One region of the Bacillus sp. JJ1533 genome, then DNA from elsewhere that is predicted to be linked to it. Evidence: a T-box and tRNA genes for the amino acid it is inferred to sense, from the RefSeq annotation. Region 1 holds a T-box; the other holds one or more tRNA genes.

What was found. A T-box is a leader RNA that pairs with one kind of tRNA and senses whether it is charged. The one in region 1 lies ahead of V7138_RS04760 (valine--tRNA ligase), so its partner is inferred to be a tRNA-Val.
Region 2: it has a tRNA-Val gene. The T-box ahead of V7138_RS04760 (valine--tRNA ligase) is inferred to sense a tRNA for this amino acid. The anticodon was not compared.

The regions. Positions count from the first base shown of each region.
Region 1 is NZ_JBALOV010000007.1:107,925-117,568, reverse strand. It holds gene V7138_RS04765 (bifunctional folylpolyglutamate synthase/dihydrofolate synthase) at 1-668, opposite strand, end outside; gene V7138_RS04760 (valine--tRNA ligase) at 737-3,379, opposite strand; T-box leader at 3,430-3,658, opposite strand; gene V7138_RS04755 (hypothetical protein) at 3,996-4,190, shown strand; gene ysxE (spore coat protein YsxE) at 4,204-5,244, opposite strand; gene spoVID (stage VI sporulation protein D) at 5,324-6,550, opposite strand; gene hemL (glutamate-1-semialdehyde 2,1-aminomutase) at 6,705-7,994, opposite strand; gene hemB (porphobilinogen synthase) at 8,060-9,040, opposite strand; gene V7138_RS04730 (uroporphyrinogen-III synthase) at 9,044-9,644, opposite strand, start outside.
Region 2 is NZ_JBALOV010000023.1:138,357-143,441, reverse strand. It holds tRNA gene V7138_RS12030 (tRNA-Gly) at 11-84, opposite strand; tRNA gene V7138_RS12025 (tRNA-Pro) at 102-178, opposite strand; tRNA gene V7138_RS12020 (tRNA-Arg) at 187-263, opposite strand; tRNA gene V7138_RS12015 (tRNA-Leu) at 349-435, opposite strand; tRNA gene V7138_RS12010 (tRNA-Leu) at 453-533, opposite strand; tRNA gene V7138_RS12005 (tRNA-Lys) at 550-625, opposite strand; tRNA gene V7138_RS12000 (tRNA-Gln) at 794-868, opposite strand; tRNA gene V7138_RS11995 (tRNA-Val) at 1,035-1,110, opposite strand; tRNA gene V7138_RS11990 (tRNA-Glu) at 1,167-1,238, opposite strand; tRNA gene V7138_RS11985 (tRNA-Ser) at 1,248-1,338, opposite strand; tRNA gene V7138_RS11980 (tRNA-Asn) at 1,341-1,415, opposite strand; gene V7138_RS11975 (SprT family protein) at 1,544-2,005, opposite strand; gene cmpA (cortex morphogenetic protein CmpA) at 2,160-2,273, shown strand; gene V7138_RS11965 (Tex family protein) at 2,291-4,441, opposite strand; gene V7138_RS11960 (SigB/SigF/SigG family RNA polymerase sigma factor) at 4,518-5,085, opposite strand, start outside.

The DNA of each region.
Region 1 (9,644 bases):
TGATAAAATGGACTCTCTTCTTCTTTTGCCTTAGCACTTATCACTTCAATTGCTTCCCGCTGCTGAGCTCCTGATATTACGGGAACGTTCCGTTTGATGATACCAGCTTTTTCACCCGCAATTTCTTCGATTGTGTCCCCAAGAATATTCATGTGATCAAAGCCAATGCTCGTAATGATGGATACAAGCGGAGTAATGACATTTGTAGAATCAAGTCTTCCTCCTAGCCCCACTTCCATAATTACAAAGTCAATAGCAGAAGTTTCCCCAAAATAATAAAGGGCCATCGCGGTAATGACTTCAAACTCAGTAGGACCACCAAGTTCGGTTTCCTCCAGTTCTTCCGCTAATGGTTTAATCACTTGTAAAAGAGAGACAATTTCATCATCTAAGATGGGCTTTCCGTTTACACTAATTCGCTCATTAAAAGACTCAATATAAGGAGAGGTGAAGGTTCCAACCTTATAACCTGCTTCTTGTAAAATATTACGAAGGTAGCTGACAGTTGAGCCTTTCCCATTAGTTCCAGCAACATGAATTGTCTTTATTTTTTTCTCCGGATGATTAAGTCGTTCCATCATCCATTCCATTCGGGCTAATCCCGGCTTCATGCCTAGTCTTAATCTCCCATGAATCCATGACAAAGCTTCATCGTATGTATATATCATATGAGTTTCCTCCACAGTTTTTATAATGAAGGAAAGACGAATCTATAATAGATTCGCCTTTTATTCATTTAGCCTCTTAGTTCTGCAATGCGCTCGCGAACTGTTTCGCGTTTTTCGAGATAGTCTTTTTCTTTTGCTCGTTCTTCATCAATGACTTTTTGAGGTGCTTTCTTCACGAAACCTTCGTTACCAAGTTTCTTCTGAACGCGTTCAACCTCTTTATCAAGCTTTTCTAGTTCTTTTTCCAGACGCTTGATTTCTTCATCGATGTTGATCAGCCCTTCAAGCGGAAGGAATAATTCTGCACCTGTTACAACTGAAGTCATTGCCTTTTCAGGTGAAGTAATGTCGGTTGCAATCGCGAGCTCACTTGGGTTACAGAATCGTTCAAGATAAGAGCGATTCTTTTCTAATTGTGGCAGAATCGTTGCATCCTTTGCTTTTATATAAAGCTTGATTTGTTTGCTCATTGGTGTATTTACCTCTGCACGGATATTACGAACAGAGCGAATAATATCAACCAATAGTCGCATTTCCCCGGCTGCTTGATCGTCTGATAGTTCCGGATTAACTTCCGGCCATTTTGCAATGGTAATAGATTCACCATTATGTGGCAAGTTTTGCCATATTTCCTCGGTAATGAACGGCATAAATGGATGTAATAATCTCATTGTGTTGTCTAAAACATAGGCAAGAATCGATCTCGTAGTTTTCTTTGCTTGCTCGTCTTCACCGTATAAAGGAAGCTTCGCCATTTCAATATACCAGTCACAGAAGTCATCCCAAATGAAGTTATATAACACCCTGCCTACTTCACCAAATTCATATTTATCCGCAAGCTTCGTTACGGATTCAATGGTTTCATTTAAGCGAGTTAGGATCCACTTATCGGCAACTGATTTTTCACCGCTAAAGTCGATATCCTCAAACTTTAAATCGCCCATGTTCATTAGGGCAAAACGTGAAGCATTCCAAATCTTATTCGCAAAGTTCCAAGTCGCTTCAACCTTTTCCATACTAAAGCGTAGGTCTTGACCTGGTGAACTTCCAGTGGATAAGAAGTATCGTAATGAATCAGCACCGTATTGGGCGATGACATCCATTGGGTCGACACCATTTCCAAGTGACTTACTCATTTTACGACCTTCTGCGTCACGTACTAGACCGTGAATGAGAACATCTTTAAATGGACGTTTTCCGGTAAATTCGAGTCCTTGGAAAATCATTCTGGATACCCAGAAGAAGATGATATCATAGCCTGTCACAAGGGCATCTGTTGGATAGTAGCGTTTAAAATCCGCTGCTTCCTTGTCAGGCCAGCCCATTGTAGAGAATGGCCATAAGGCAGAACTAAACCATGTATCTAATACATCATTGTCCTGCTCCCAGTTTTCGATGTCAGTTGGTGGCTCATGATCTACATAAACCTCACCTGTATCTTTATGGTACCAGGCTGGGATTCTATGACCCCACCATAATTGACGAGAAATACACCAATCACGAATGTTTTCCATCCAATGCAGATATGTTTTTTCAAAACGGTCTGGAACGAAATGTACCTTTTCTTCCTGTGTTTGAAGCTTAATCGCTTCATCCGCTAACGGCTGCATTTTTACGAACCATTGGGTTGATAGATATGGTTCAACAACTGCTCCACTTCGCTCACTGTGGCCTACCGAATGAAGGTGGTCTTCAATTTTGAAAAGAACGCCTTCTGCTTGAAGATCCTTCACAATTTGTTTTCTGCATTCAAATCGGTCCAACCCTTGGTATTTACCTGCATTGGCATTCATTGTTCCATCCTCATTCATCACAAGAACACGTTCAAGATTGTGGCGATTGCCTACCTCAAAGTCATTTGGGTCATGAGCAGGTGTGATTTTAACTGCACCTGAACCAAATTCCATATCAACATATTCATCCCCAACAATCGGAATTTCTCTTCCTACAATTGGAAGAATGACTGTTTTACCAATTAGATGTTTGAAGCGTTCATCCTTCGGGTGAACGGCAATGGCGGTATCACCAAGCATTGTTTCCGGACGAGTGGTTGCAATTTCAATCGTTCCGCTGCCATCTGCTAATGGATAGCGCATATGGTAAAATGCACCCTGCACATCTTTATAGATTACCTCGATATCAGACAGGGCTGTTTTTGTCGCAGGGTCCCAGTTGATAATGTATTCACCGCGATAAATAAGTCCTTTTTTATAGAGAGTAACGAACACTTCACGTACTGCTTTTGAAAGTCCTTCATCAAGTGTGAATCGTTCTCTTGAATAATCTAATCCAAGACCAAGCTTAGACCATTGCTCACGAATATGACTCGCATACTCTTCCTTCCACTTCCAGGTTTCCTCTACAAATTTTTCACGTCCTAAGTCATAGCGAGTTTTCCCTTCTTCACGAAGCTTCGCCTCAACTTTTGCTTGGGTCGCGATTCCTGCATGGTCCATGCCCGGCAGCCAAAGAACGTCATGGCCCTGCATTCGTTTGATGCGAGTTAGGATATCCTGTAAGGTTGTATCCCACGCATGCCCTAGGTGCAGCTTTCCTGTTACGTTTGGTGGTGGAATCACAATGGTATATGGTTTTTTCTCAGCATCGTCTTTTGCTTCAAAAAATTTGCCATCCAACCAATATTGATAGCGGCCCGCTTCAATCGTTTGCGGGTCATACTTTGTTGATAAATTCTTTTCATTTCCCTCCATAAGAGTTCCTCCTTAAATACAATGAAAATAAAAAACTCCACTCATCCTAATAAAAGGACGAATGGAGTGTATTCGCGGTACCACCTTTTTTCATAGATAAAAAAGCTTATCTATGCTCTCAAGAAAAGATAACGGCTTTTCACCGGCTTTTACTACTTCATTTTCATAAAAGCTACTTAAGGGTGACCTTCCATCGTAACGTTCCTAAGAAATCTCACAGCTACTGATTTCTCTCTCTGAAGGGGTATGCGATGTACTCTTCCCTCTCATCGTATGTACATTAATGGATGTTTAAAAGTCGCCAAATGATAAGCTTCGAATCTCTGCGTCACTCGGTCTCTCCGGTCCTCGCGTATTAAAAGCATACGCTCTGGTCCTCGAGACTGTCCTTCCTTGACCTTCTCGCTTCTGATTCGTCGACTTTAAAACTTTTATTGTGTTCTTAAAGATTCTACTACTAATTTTTATCAATTTCAATAGGTATTGTCAATAAGGATAGCCAAGTTTCATATACTTTATTCTCGTACGTGTCTTTTGTTACAAATTTGTTGGATTGGAACTATTCTGCTTTTCCAAGCATATTTTAATTATAGGATTTCCTGAAGGGAGAGATCATATGAGAAGACATCGTTTAAGAAAATACGCCTACCCTCCTTGGCTAAGGCAATGCAGAGATGTTTGTCACCAATTTATCATCCCGATCACTATCGTTCAAGCGGTTCGAACCCTGTTCCTGCCAACCTCGTTTGATGTGCTCTTTTTAGCCATCTTAATCTTGCTTGCCGTCTCCTTCTATTTAGACTGGATTTAAAAAATCCCATACATTATTCCGTATGGGATTCTTCCTTTTCCTGTTCTTTTCTTTTTTGTTCGGCTTCAAGAAGTTTAACAGAAACAAATTCAATATTTTTCATTTGCCAATATGCCCGCTGCAACAACTGAACATGCTCTAACTCTGATCTTTTTTGTTTCTGAGCTGTATAATTTTGCACACAGCGATATAAGGACTCTGGAAATGCCAAATGACTTAACAAGAGATAAAATTCCTCTTCTCGTAATGGAAATCGGCTTTGATAAGATTCAAACCACTCTAAACAATCTGTACAAAGAGTAGGAAAGGTTTTTAATATTCGGTAATAGAGGATAACTAAATCATTTGTTGGATTCCCATAGGCTGCCCTCTCAAAATTTGAAAGATACCCTTTTCCACTTTCATCATATAACAAATGTGTATCCGATAAATTGTTTAATGTTAAAACTGTACGAAAAGACTCCTTCTCTACCATTAACTCGTGCCATCTATCAAGCTGGTTTCTTGCAAATGATGAGGCTAAACTGCTTTCATAAAAATACGTACAAAACTGGAGTTCAAATGGGGACATAAACCACTTTGTTTCGGCTTCTTCAACAAATTTTTCAAGAAACTGATTTCGCTCTTCCCATTTCTTGATGATTGCTTCATAATGTCCCGTAATCTCATTTTTATCGCTAATTTGCTGTTTTCTTGCCGTTGTTAGATGAATCCTTGCGATTTCTTTAAAAAGGGCATGGTAATGGCCTCCACGTTGCTGTGGGGTGCTGCTCTTCAGCCATGGCATTAAGTAATAGAACTTTTGATTATGATAGACAAGGTATTTCCCTTCAACCGTCGGATAAATGGGTACAGCTCTTGTATAGCCCTGTTGGAATAACTGTTGAAGAAGAGTGGGGAAGGATGGATTGATTTTGTGTGAAATGACTTTTAGAGCATACGTACCTTTGTTTGTCATCACTTTCGTGACTTTGCCGAACTGTTCGAATGATAATGGCTGGAGATTATATTTTTTTAAGATGGGCCCGATTTTACTGACATCGATTTTATCCATTGGGCCAATCACTCTCTTTCCTGACAATTTTTCTAAAGAAAACAGGGCGAGGTTTTTCTCCCCACCCTATTGATTAAATTTACGTATTCGCTTGGACAGGAATATATAATAACTGTCCTTCAGAAACGGAATCGGTATTTAGTGAATTTACTCGTACTAATTGCTGCACACTTATTTCATAACGCTGTGAAATCTTCTCCAATGAATCTCCGTGTTGTACGATACAGATTTTCATCGTCGTATGATCATCAACTTCATCTCTGCCAAATATTTTGGTTAATAATAAATCATTTTCACTTCGTTTTACAGATTCCTCTGTTTTATCATCTCTCTGTTCTTTCCCCTCTTTTATTTCCTGTACAGCTGTTGAGCTTTTTCTATTGGGTTGATCAGAACCAAAGGATAATTGATTATCATGCCTTGCTTTTACTTCGATTGAAGGTGTTAGAACAGCATGAACCTCTTCCTCTTCAATCACTTCGACAACTTCGCTTTCCTCTTGTTCCTGATAAGCTTCTTTTCTTGCTTCCACTTCAAAAGGAACAAATAGGTCAGCATCAGCTTCTTCGTCCTGCTGTTCACTCACAGCAATAACTTCCTGTTCCTCTATTTCATTATGTAGCACCACTACTTCCTCTTTCGTTTGCAGTACTACCTCTTCTTGCTCTTCACGTTTTTCTTCAGCGACTGCTTGAACTTCTTCTACCTCTTGCGCCTCTTCTACTTCTTCACGTTTTTCCTCGGCTGTCACTTCAGCTATATCCTCTTCGAACGAACTGCTTCTTACAAGTTCAAGTTCTTCTTCAACCGGTTGTTCATTCACAATAGAGGATTGTGCTTCTTGTTTGATAGCCTCTGGGGCCGCTTCCGTTTTAGGTGCATGACTTACGCCTTGGATACCACTTATGGCTAAATCAGCAATAATTTGTAAGCAGCCACGCTTTGGAATTTCATAGTCAAATGTTTCAATTAAAACATACACATCATCTAAGCTTTGAACACGATCTTGTGGAATCGTAATATCGACAGGGAAGCGATGGTTTAGTTCACTAATTCCATCCTCACGTGTAATAACCTCATTTACCAGTCGAACTGAGGCAAAATCACGTTCTCCATCTTCCGTATCATTATCATCTATTCGATATTCACCTGTTAGCTGTAATGCACCGCGAATGGACACATATTGGTCATGCTCTTGTATGACAATATCTGGGTCAAGTGATATTGAGATGAGCTCAGAGACTTCCTGTCCCTTTTGAAACCAGACTGATTCTTCTACTGAAAATCGTAAGTTTTCAGATGACATCAGCTACTCCTCCTTTCAGTCTCCTTCTAAACAGATTTACTATGACATTACAATTTTTATGATTGTTCCAAACGATTTATGATAAATTCTTAAAGAAGTTAGTCAAATAAAAAGGCAGACCCAGATGTTTTTTATCTGAGTCTGCCATGTGGTCTTACCCTCTTATTTTTGAAAATGCTTTTTCAGCTGCTTGAATTGTTTTTTCGATATCTTCTTCAGAATGAGCTGTAGAAAGGAAAATCCCTTCAAATTGAGATGGTGGAAGGAATACTCCTTCATTTGCCATTTCACGATAATACGTTGCAAAATAATCTAAATTAGATGTTTTGGCAACATCATAGTTAATTACTTTTTCATTAGTAAAGAAGAAGCCAATCATTGAACCAGCACGATTGATACAAAGTGGGATATCATATTTTTCTGCTGCTTTTGTAAGTCCTTCTTCAAGTCGGTCCGCTTTCTTCTTAAATTCAGTATAGTGTTCAGGTTTAAGCTGAGATAGAGTTTCATAGCCTGCCGTCATAGCTAATGGGTTACCTGAAAGTGTGCCTGCTTGGTAGATTGGCCCAGCTGGAGCGATTTGTTCCATAATATCTGCACGTCCGCCATATGCCCCCACTGGTAGACCACCACCGATTACTTTACCAAGACAGGTAATGTCAGGAGTAACGCCGAAATAGCCTTGCGCACAATTATAATCAACTCGGAATCCAGTCATTACTTCATCAAAAATTAATAATGTTCCATACTTAGTTGTAATTTCCCGAAGACTTTCAAGGAATCCAGGCTGTGGAGGAACAACACCCATATTTCCTGCTACTGGCTCGACAATCACCCCAGCAATATCTTCTCCAAACTGTTCAAATGCATATTTTACTGCCTCTAAATCATTATAAGGAACCGTAATTGTATTTTTAGCAATTCCCTCAGGCACGCCTGGGCTATCAGGTAAGCCAAGTGTGGCAACACCAGAGCCTGCTTTAATTAATAAAGAGTCACCATGTCCATGATAACAGCCTTCAAATTTCAAGATTTTATTTCGTCCTGTATAGCCGCGTGCTAAACGCAATGCGCTCATAGTAGCTTCTGTTCCGGAGTTCACCATACGGACGATCTCAATGGATGGAACTCTTTCTATTACAAGTTTAGCAAGCTTATTTTCAGATAATGTCGGAGCTCCAAAGCTTGTTCCCCATTCTGTTACCTTTTTAAGGGCTTCCACGACTTGATCATCCGCATGACCATGAATAAGTGGTCCCCATGATAATACGTAATCTATGTATTCATTTCCGTCAATATCATATATTTTCGATCCCTTTCCACGCTCCATGAAAATAGGATCCATATTTACCGATTTGAAAGCACGAACTGGGCTATTTACTCCACCTGGCATTAGGTGTATGCTTTCCGAAAATGCCGCTTTTGACTTTTCATAACTTCTCATCTTCGTAACCCCTTTCTTTAATGGCGTCTTAGCCTTGTCATGTTAATGAGGGACAGACTCTAAATTTAATTTTCTTTTAACCAACGAGCCACATCTTTTGAGTGATACGTAATAATTAAATCCGCTCCTGCTCGTTTCATTCCAGTTAGCATTTCCATGACGATTTCTTTTTCATTTATCCAACCGTTTTGGGCCGCTGCTTTAATCATCGAATATTCGCCACTAACATTATACGCAACGATTGGCGCATTAAAATGATTTTTCACATCCCGGACAATATCTAAGTATGATAATGCTGGTTTTACGATGATGAAATCTGCACCTTCTTCAATATCAGATTCAGCTTCACGGAATGCTTCTAAGCGGTTTGCATAATCCATTTGATAGGTTTTACGATCACCAAATGAAGGAGAACTCCCGGCAGCATCACGGAATGGACCATAAAATGCAGATGAATATTTAACCGCATATGACATAATCGGAACATTTTCAAAGCCTGCTTCATCTAGGCCATGTCGAATAGCTGTAACAAATCCATCCATCATATTAGATGGTGCAATAATATCCGCACCCGCTTTCGCTTGACTTACGGCTGTTTTTGCTAACAATTCAAGGGATGGGTCATTTAGTACCTCGCCGTTCTCGATAACTCCACAGTGGCCGTGTGAAGTATATTCACAAAGACAAGTATCTGCAATGACAATTAATTCTGGATGTTTTTCTTTTATGAAACGAGTTGCTTCTTGAACAATCCCGTGATTATGATAGGCTCCTGTACCAACCTCATCCTTTTCATCTGGTACACCAAATAAAATAACTGATTTAATTCCCAACCCTACAATCTCATTTAATTCTTGTTCAAGTAGATCCAATGAAATATTATAGACACCTGGCATCGAGGAAACTTCTATTTTCTTATTTTCTCCTTCAACAATGAATAAAGGGTAAATTAAATCATCCGTATGTAAATGTGTTTCACGCACTAATGCTCTCATATTTGCAGATTGGCGTAATCTCCGATGTCTAACAAATTGTAATTTCTCCATCTCTTATTTTCCTCCTTGTGATTGTAAAAAACCGATGATTTCCATAAGTAAATGGTCTGTTGTGTAATGTTCAGGGCAAATATGAATGGGGATATGTAATTGCTCTGCCGCTTTTTGGGTCTCTGGCCCAATGCAAGCGAATATGACATGCTTTGTCCATTCTTCCCACTCCGTTTGTTCCACCATTTTATAAAATTGCTTCACTGTAGATGGACTTGTAAATGTGATTATGTCTATTTGTTTTTCTTTTAAAAGCTCGATTAAATGTTCCTTATCACGAGTATCTCCTGCTGTCTCATAAACAATTAAATCAGTAACTCCAGCACCGCGCTTTGTTAACTCATCAACTAAATAAGAACGTGCTAAATTACCGCGAGCTAATAAAAATTGGACACCTTCTTTTACATACGGTCTCAAACTTTCGAACAAGCCTTCGGCAATAAATTCAGCCGGAACTATCTCAGGCTTATACCCCTTTGCCAATAATGCCTTTTCTGTTTTTGTACCGACTACAGCGATTTTAGGCATGGTTAGTTTCCTACTTACTTTTTCCACTACCTCATCATAAAAATCAAAGAAGAAATCAACACCATTTTTACTCGTA
Region 2 (5,085 bases), on a different contig from region 1:
AGAACTAATTTGGAGCGGGTGATGAGAATCGAACTCACGACATCAGCTTGGAAGGCTGAGGTTTTACCATTAAACTACACCCGCATTTATTAAATTTCGTCTGGTCGGGAAGACAGGATTCGAACCTGCGACCCCTTGGTCCCAAACCAAGTGCTCTACCAAGCTGAGCTACTTCCCGATATAATATGGCGCGCCCGAAAGGAGTCGAACCCATAGCCTTCTGATCCGTAGTCAGACGCTCTATCCAATTGAGCTACGGGCGCATATTAAAACGTGATTCGAAATCAGCGACTTTTCTATCATAACACCTTAGATTATCAATTGCAAGTGTTTTTTTAAAAGTTTTTTTGGTGCGGTCGAGAAGACTCGAACTTCCACGGGATCAACTCCCACTAGGCCCTCAACCTAGCGCGTCTGCCATTCCGCCACGACCGCGAATAAATCAAGCACAGTGCGGGTGAAGGGACTCGAACCCCCACGTCAAAGACACTAGATCCTAAGTCTAGCGCGTCTGCCAATTCCGCCACACCCGCATATGAATTTGAAAAATGGTGAGCCATGAAGGACTCGAACCTTCGACCCTCTGATTAAAAGTCAGATGCTCTACCGACTGAGCTAATGGCTCGTAAAAGAGATTAGTGAATAATGTATTAACGTAATCGAATTGAGTACATCTACGACGTCCCAATCTCAGAAAGTAATTTCAAGTAGCAGCTCGATTGGTACGCTGAAGCTTATGCTTCGAAGTTTACTCGTTCGTGCTCTACCGACTGAGCTAATGGCTCGTTATAAATGGCTGGGCTAGCAGGATTCGAACCTACGAATGACGGAGTCAAAGTCCGTTGCCTTACCGCTTGGCTATAGCCCAATGAATAATCTTCATGAATCCTCATCTTTGAATAAGCTTCATGAATCTTCTCCGCAAGAGGATATTCTGAAAAATTTCAGCAGGAAATTTTGCGGAATATCGTCGATAACACTAATTGTATATGCTCATACCAATATATATATCATCGACATATCAAGAGTTCCCATGGTGGAGGATGACGGGATCGAACCGCCGACCCCCTGCTTGTAAGGCAGGTGCTCTCCCAGCTGAGCTAATCCTCCATTTAAAGAGATAGAAATGGGAGGTAGGAATTAGAATCCTACATCCCATGATTGTATGACCCGTACGGGATTCGAACCCGTGTTACCGCCGTGAAAGGGCGGTGTCTTAACCGCTTGACCAACGGGCCATTTTAAACTGGCGGAGAAGGAGGGATTTGAACCCTCGCGCCGCTTACGCGACCTACACCCTTAGCAGGGGCGCCTCTTCAGCCACTTGAGTACTTCTCCATTGGCTCCGCAGGTAGGATTCGAACCTACGACCGATCGGTTAACAGCCGATAGCTCTACCACTGAGCTACTGCGGAATATTGTAGCGACATTATTTATTATAAAAACAGACTTTCTGATTGTCAAGAGCATCTGTTATTTATCTGTATTTTGTCTGTCCGGTTTCGCGGCGACTTTTATAATTTATCACAGGAATAATCTTGAGTCAATATTTTTTTACTTGTACTAATTTCCCTGAGCATTTCCCACAAACATATCGATTTGTATCGATTCTTCTTTTTCTTACATATCCTATCCCACAGTTCTTACAGGTATACAAATATTGGGTTGAAGCTTTTTTTCTTTGTACAGATTCTAATGGTTTACAAAATCGGGGGGCATCTACGGCTTTTAAGAGATTCCGAAAATCGCGATCACGATGTTGATATCCCTTTCCTTCAAGATGCAAATGATAATGACAAAGTTCGTGTTTGATAATTCCTACTAACTCGTCAATTCCTCGTTCTTGATAGTATTTTGGGTTTAACTCGATATTGTGCGATTTCAGCAAATACCTTCCGCCAGTCGTTTGCAATCGATTGTTGAAGGATGCTATATGAAGGAATGGTTTTCCAAAGAACTCGAGAGAAACTTCTTCTACAATTTTTTGCAACTCAAACTGTTCCACTTTTTTTCTTCCTCTCCATCCTTTTCGAACAGGACGTACTGTATTTGCATACACTATATATACTCAAACGTATAGTTTGGTAACTCTAACATTATAGTATCATTCTTTTTGTTTTTCGAGGATAAAAGATTATTGACGAGGAGGTTATGGGGTTATGCCTACTTGGCTTCAGAACCAAATGAAACGTGCCTATTATGAAAAAAATCGATACCAAATTAAATTATTGAATCAATGCTGGTATTTTTATAGAAAAAAACACTGCTCGTAAAAGCAGTGTTTTGTGTTTTAACTTTGTGGCGGCAGCATAGTTAGTGCGACTCGGCCTTTTTTCACATCGACATCATCGATCCAGACGGTTACGACATCACCAACTGAAACAACATCAAGTGGATGTTTGACAAAGTTTTTACTTAGTTTCGAAATATGCACAAGGCCATCCTGCTTTACTCCGATATCAACAAATGCCCCAAAATCTACAACATTTCGGACAGTTCCTTCAAGTTCCATTCCTTTTGCAAGATCTTCAAGCTTAAGGATGTCTTTTTTTAGTAATGGTTTTGACAGTTCGTCACGAGGGTCACGTTCTGGGCTGACTAATGCTTCTGTAATATCGTGAATGGTGATTTCACCAATACCCAATTCAGCAGCTATTTCCTCTGGAACGATGGACGAGATGGCTTCTTTTAGTTTTTCCGTTCCTAAGTCATTGCTTGTTAAACCGAATTTGGCAAGTAACTTTTTAACCTCTTTATAGTTTTCTGGGTGAATTCCAGTGCGGTCTAACGGCTCGTTACCATCAACAATACGCAGGAATCCGATACATTGCTCATAGGTTTTTGCTCCAAGACGCGGAATATCCTTTAATTCATTTCTACCCTTGAATTTGCCTTGTTCCTCACGTTTTTTAACGATGTTATTGGCAACTGTTTTTGATAGGCCTGCTACATATTGCAGTAAGGATGGGGATGCGGTATTCACATTTACACCAACCTTGTTAACAACAGTTTCAACGACAAATGTCAGTTGATCATTTAGCTTTTTCTGAGATACATCATGTTGGTATTGACCAACACCTACTGACTTCGGATCGATTTTCACAAGTTCAGCTAACGGGTCCTGGAGTCTTCTTGCAATCGACACAGCGCTTCTTTCTTCGACATGTAAATCCGGAAATTCTTCACGAGCAATATCGGATGCAGAGTATACACTTGCTCCCGCTTCATTGACGATGATATAGAAGATTTCTTGATTCACTTCTTTTAAAATATCCGCTACAAATTGTTCGGTTTCTCTTGAAGCTGTTCCATTTCCTATCGCCACCATTTCAACCTTAAATTCATGTAAAATGGATTTAATTTTCTTAGCTGCTTCTTCCTTTTTATTCACTGGTGGGTGTGGATAGATTACACCTATATCTAGAACCTTTCCAGTTTCGTCTACTACCGCAAGCTTACATCCAGTTCGGTAGGCTGGGTCCACGCCTAGAACCATCTTCCCTTTAAGTGGTGGTTGCAAAAGGAGATTCCGAAGGTTTTCCGAAAAAATATGGATAGCTCTATCTTCCGCTTTCTCAGTAAGTTCTTTTCGGATTTCCCTTTCAATTGAAGGCTGAATGAGACGCTTATAGGCATCCTCAATTGTTTCTACGATATAAGGAGTTACCGGAGAATTTTCTTTTTTTACGATTTTTCGATTTAAAAAAGTTAAAATTCGATCGAGAGGCGGTTCGATAGTTACTCGTAAGATCTCCTCTTTTTCCCCACGGTTCATCGCAAGAACACGGTGTGGAACGATCCTTTGAATAGGTTCTTTATATTCGTAGTACATTTCGTAGACATTTTTTTCGTCTTTCTCTACATCCTTTACAGCTGTTTCAATCGTTCCTAGCTTGAAGGTTTCATTGCGAATCCATTGACGAAAACCTGCGTCATCTGAAATCCATTCAGCAATAATATCTTTCGCTCCACCAATAGCATCTTCAGCACTCAGAACCTCTTTTTCCTCTGAAACGAATTGGGATGCATACTGTTCAACATCCACATTCATCGGGAAAGCATATAACCATTCCGCTAATGGTTCAAGTCCTTTTTCCTTCGCCACAGTCGCTTTTGTACGGCGCTTCTGTTTGTATGGTCTATATAAGTCCTCGACTTGCTGAAGTTTTGTCGATTTCATAATTTCCGCTTGAATCTCATCTGTTAGTTTCCCTTGTTCAGCAATGAGGCGAATCACTTCTTCTTTACGTGATTCAAGATTTTGCAGATAGGCCCACTTTTCTTGGACATCTTTAATTTGCACTTCGTCCAAAGACCCCGTTAGTTCTTTCCGGTAACGCGCGATAAAAGGTACGGTATTCCCTTCATCTAAAAGATTAATCACACTATGCACTTGCTTTGTTGTAATTCCAATTTCTTTAGCGATGGTTTTCACCATCATGTCATTTGTTTGCAATGTCTGTGTCAAAACTACTTCCTCCTACTTTCACTTCTACCTCTATTTTACCAAAATTGAATCATCCAAGTACGGCTTGTCGAAGCTTTTTAATCGCAATCCGCTGGATGCGGGACACATGCATCTGTGATACACCGACGATTTTCCCTGTTTCTTTTTGACTTTTTTCTTTTATATAAGTGTAGTAAAGAATTCTTTTTTCGCGTGTGGACAGAACATGAAGAGCCTTCTTTACATCTAATTTTTTTAATGTTTTTTCATACGCTTTGTCCTGTCTACCAACTGTTTCTATGATGGTTTTTCCTTCCGAATCCGAATTGATTGGAGTGTCAATCGACTGCGTTTGATAGGCTTGGCCTAACTCAATCGCTTCTAGAACTTCCTTAGCATCAACCTGCAGATGATTTGCAATTTCATGCACGTCTGGCTTTCTTTGTAAAATGGTTGTAAGTTCTTCCTCAGCCTTTATGATCTTTATTCCGAGCTCCTTTGCGCTTCTTGGCACATGGACGCTCCAGGTTTTGTCTCGTAAAAAATGTTTAATTTCACCAATGATTGTTGGAATCGCGTATGAGTGAAAGCTTTTGCCAATGGAGATGTCAAATCTTCTTATCGCACTTAAAAGTCCA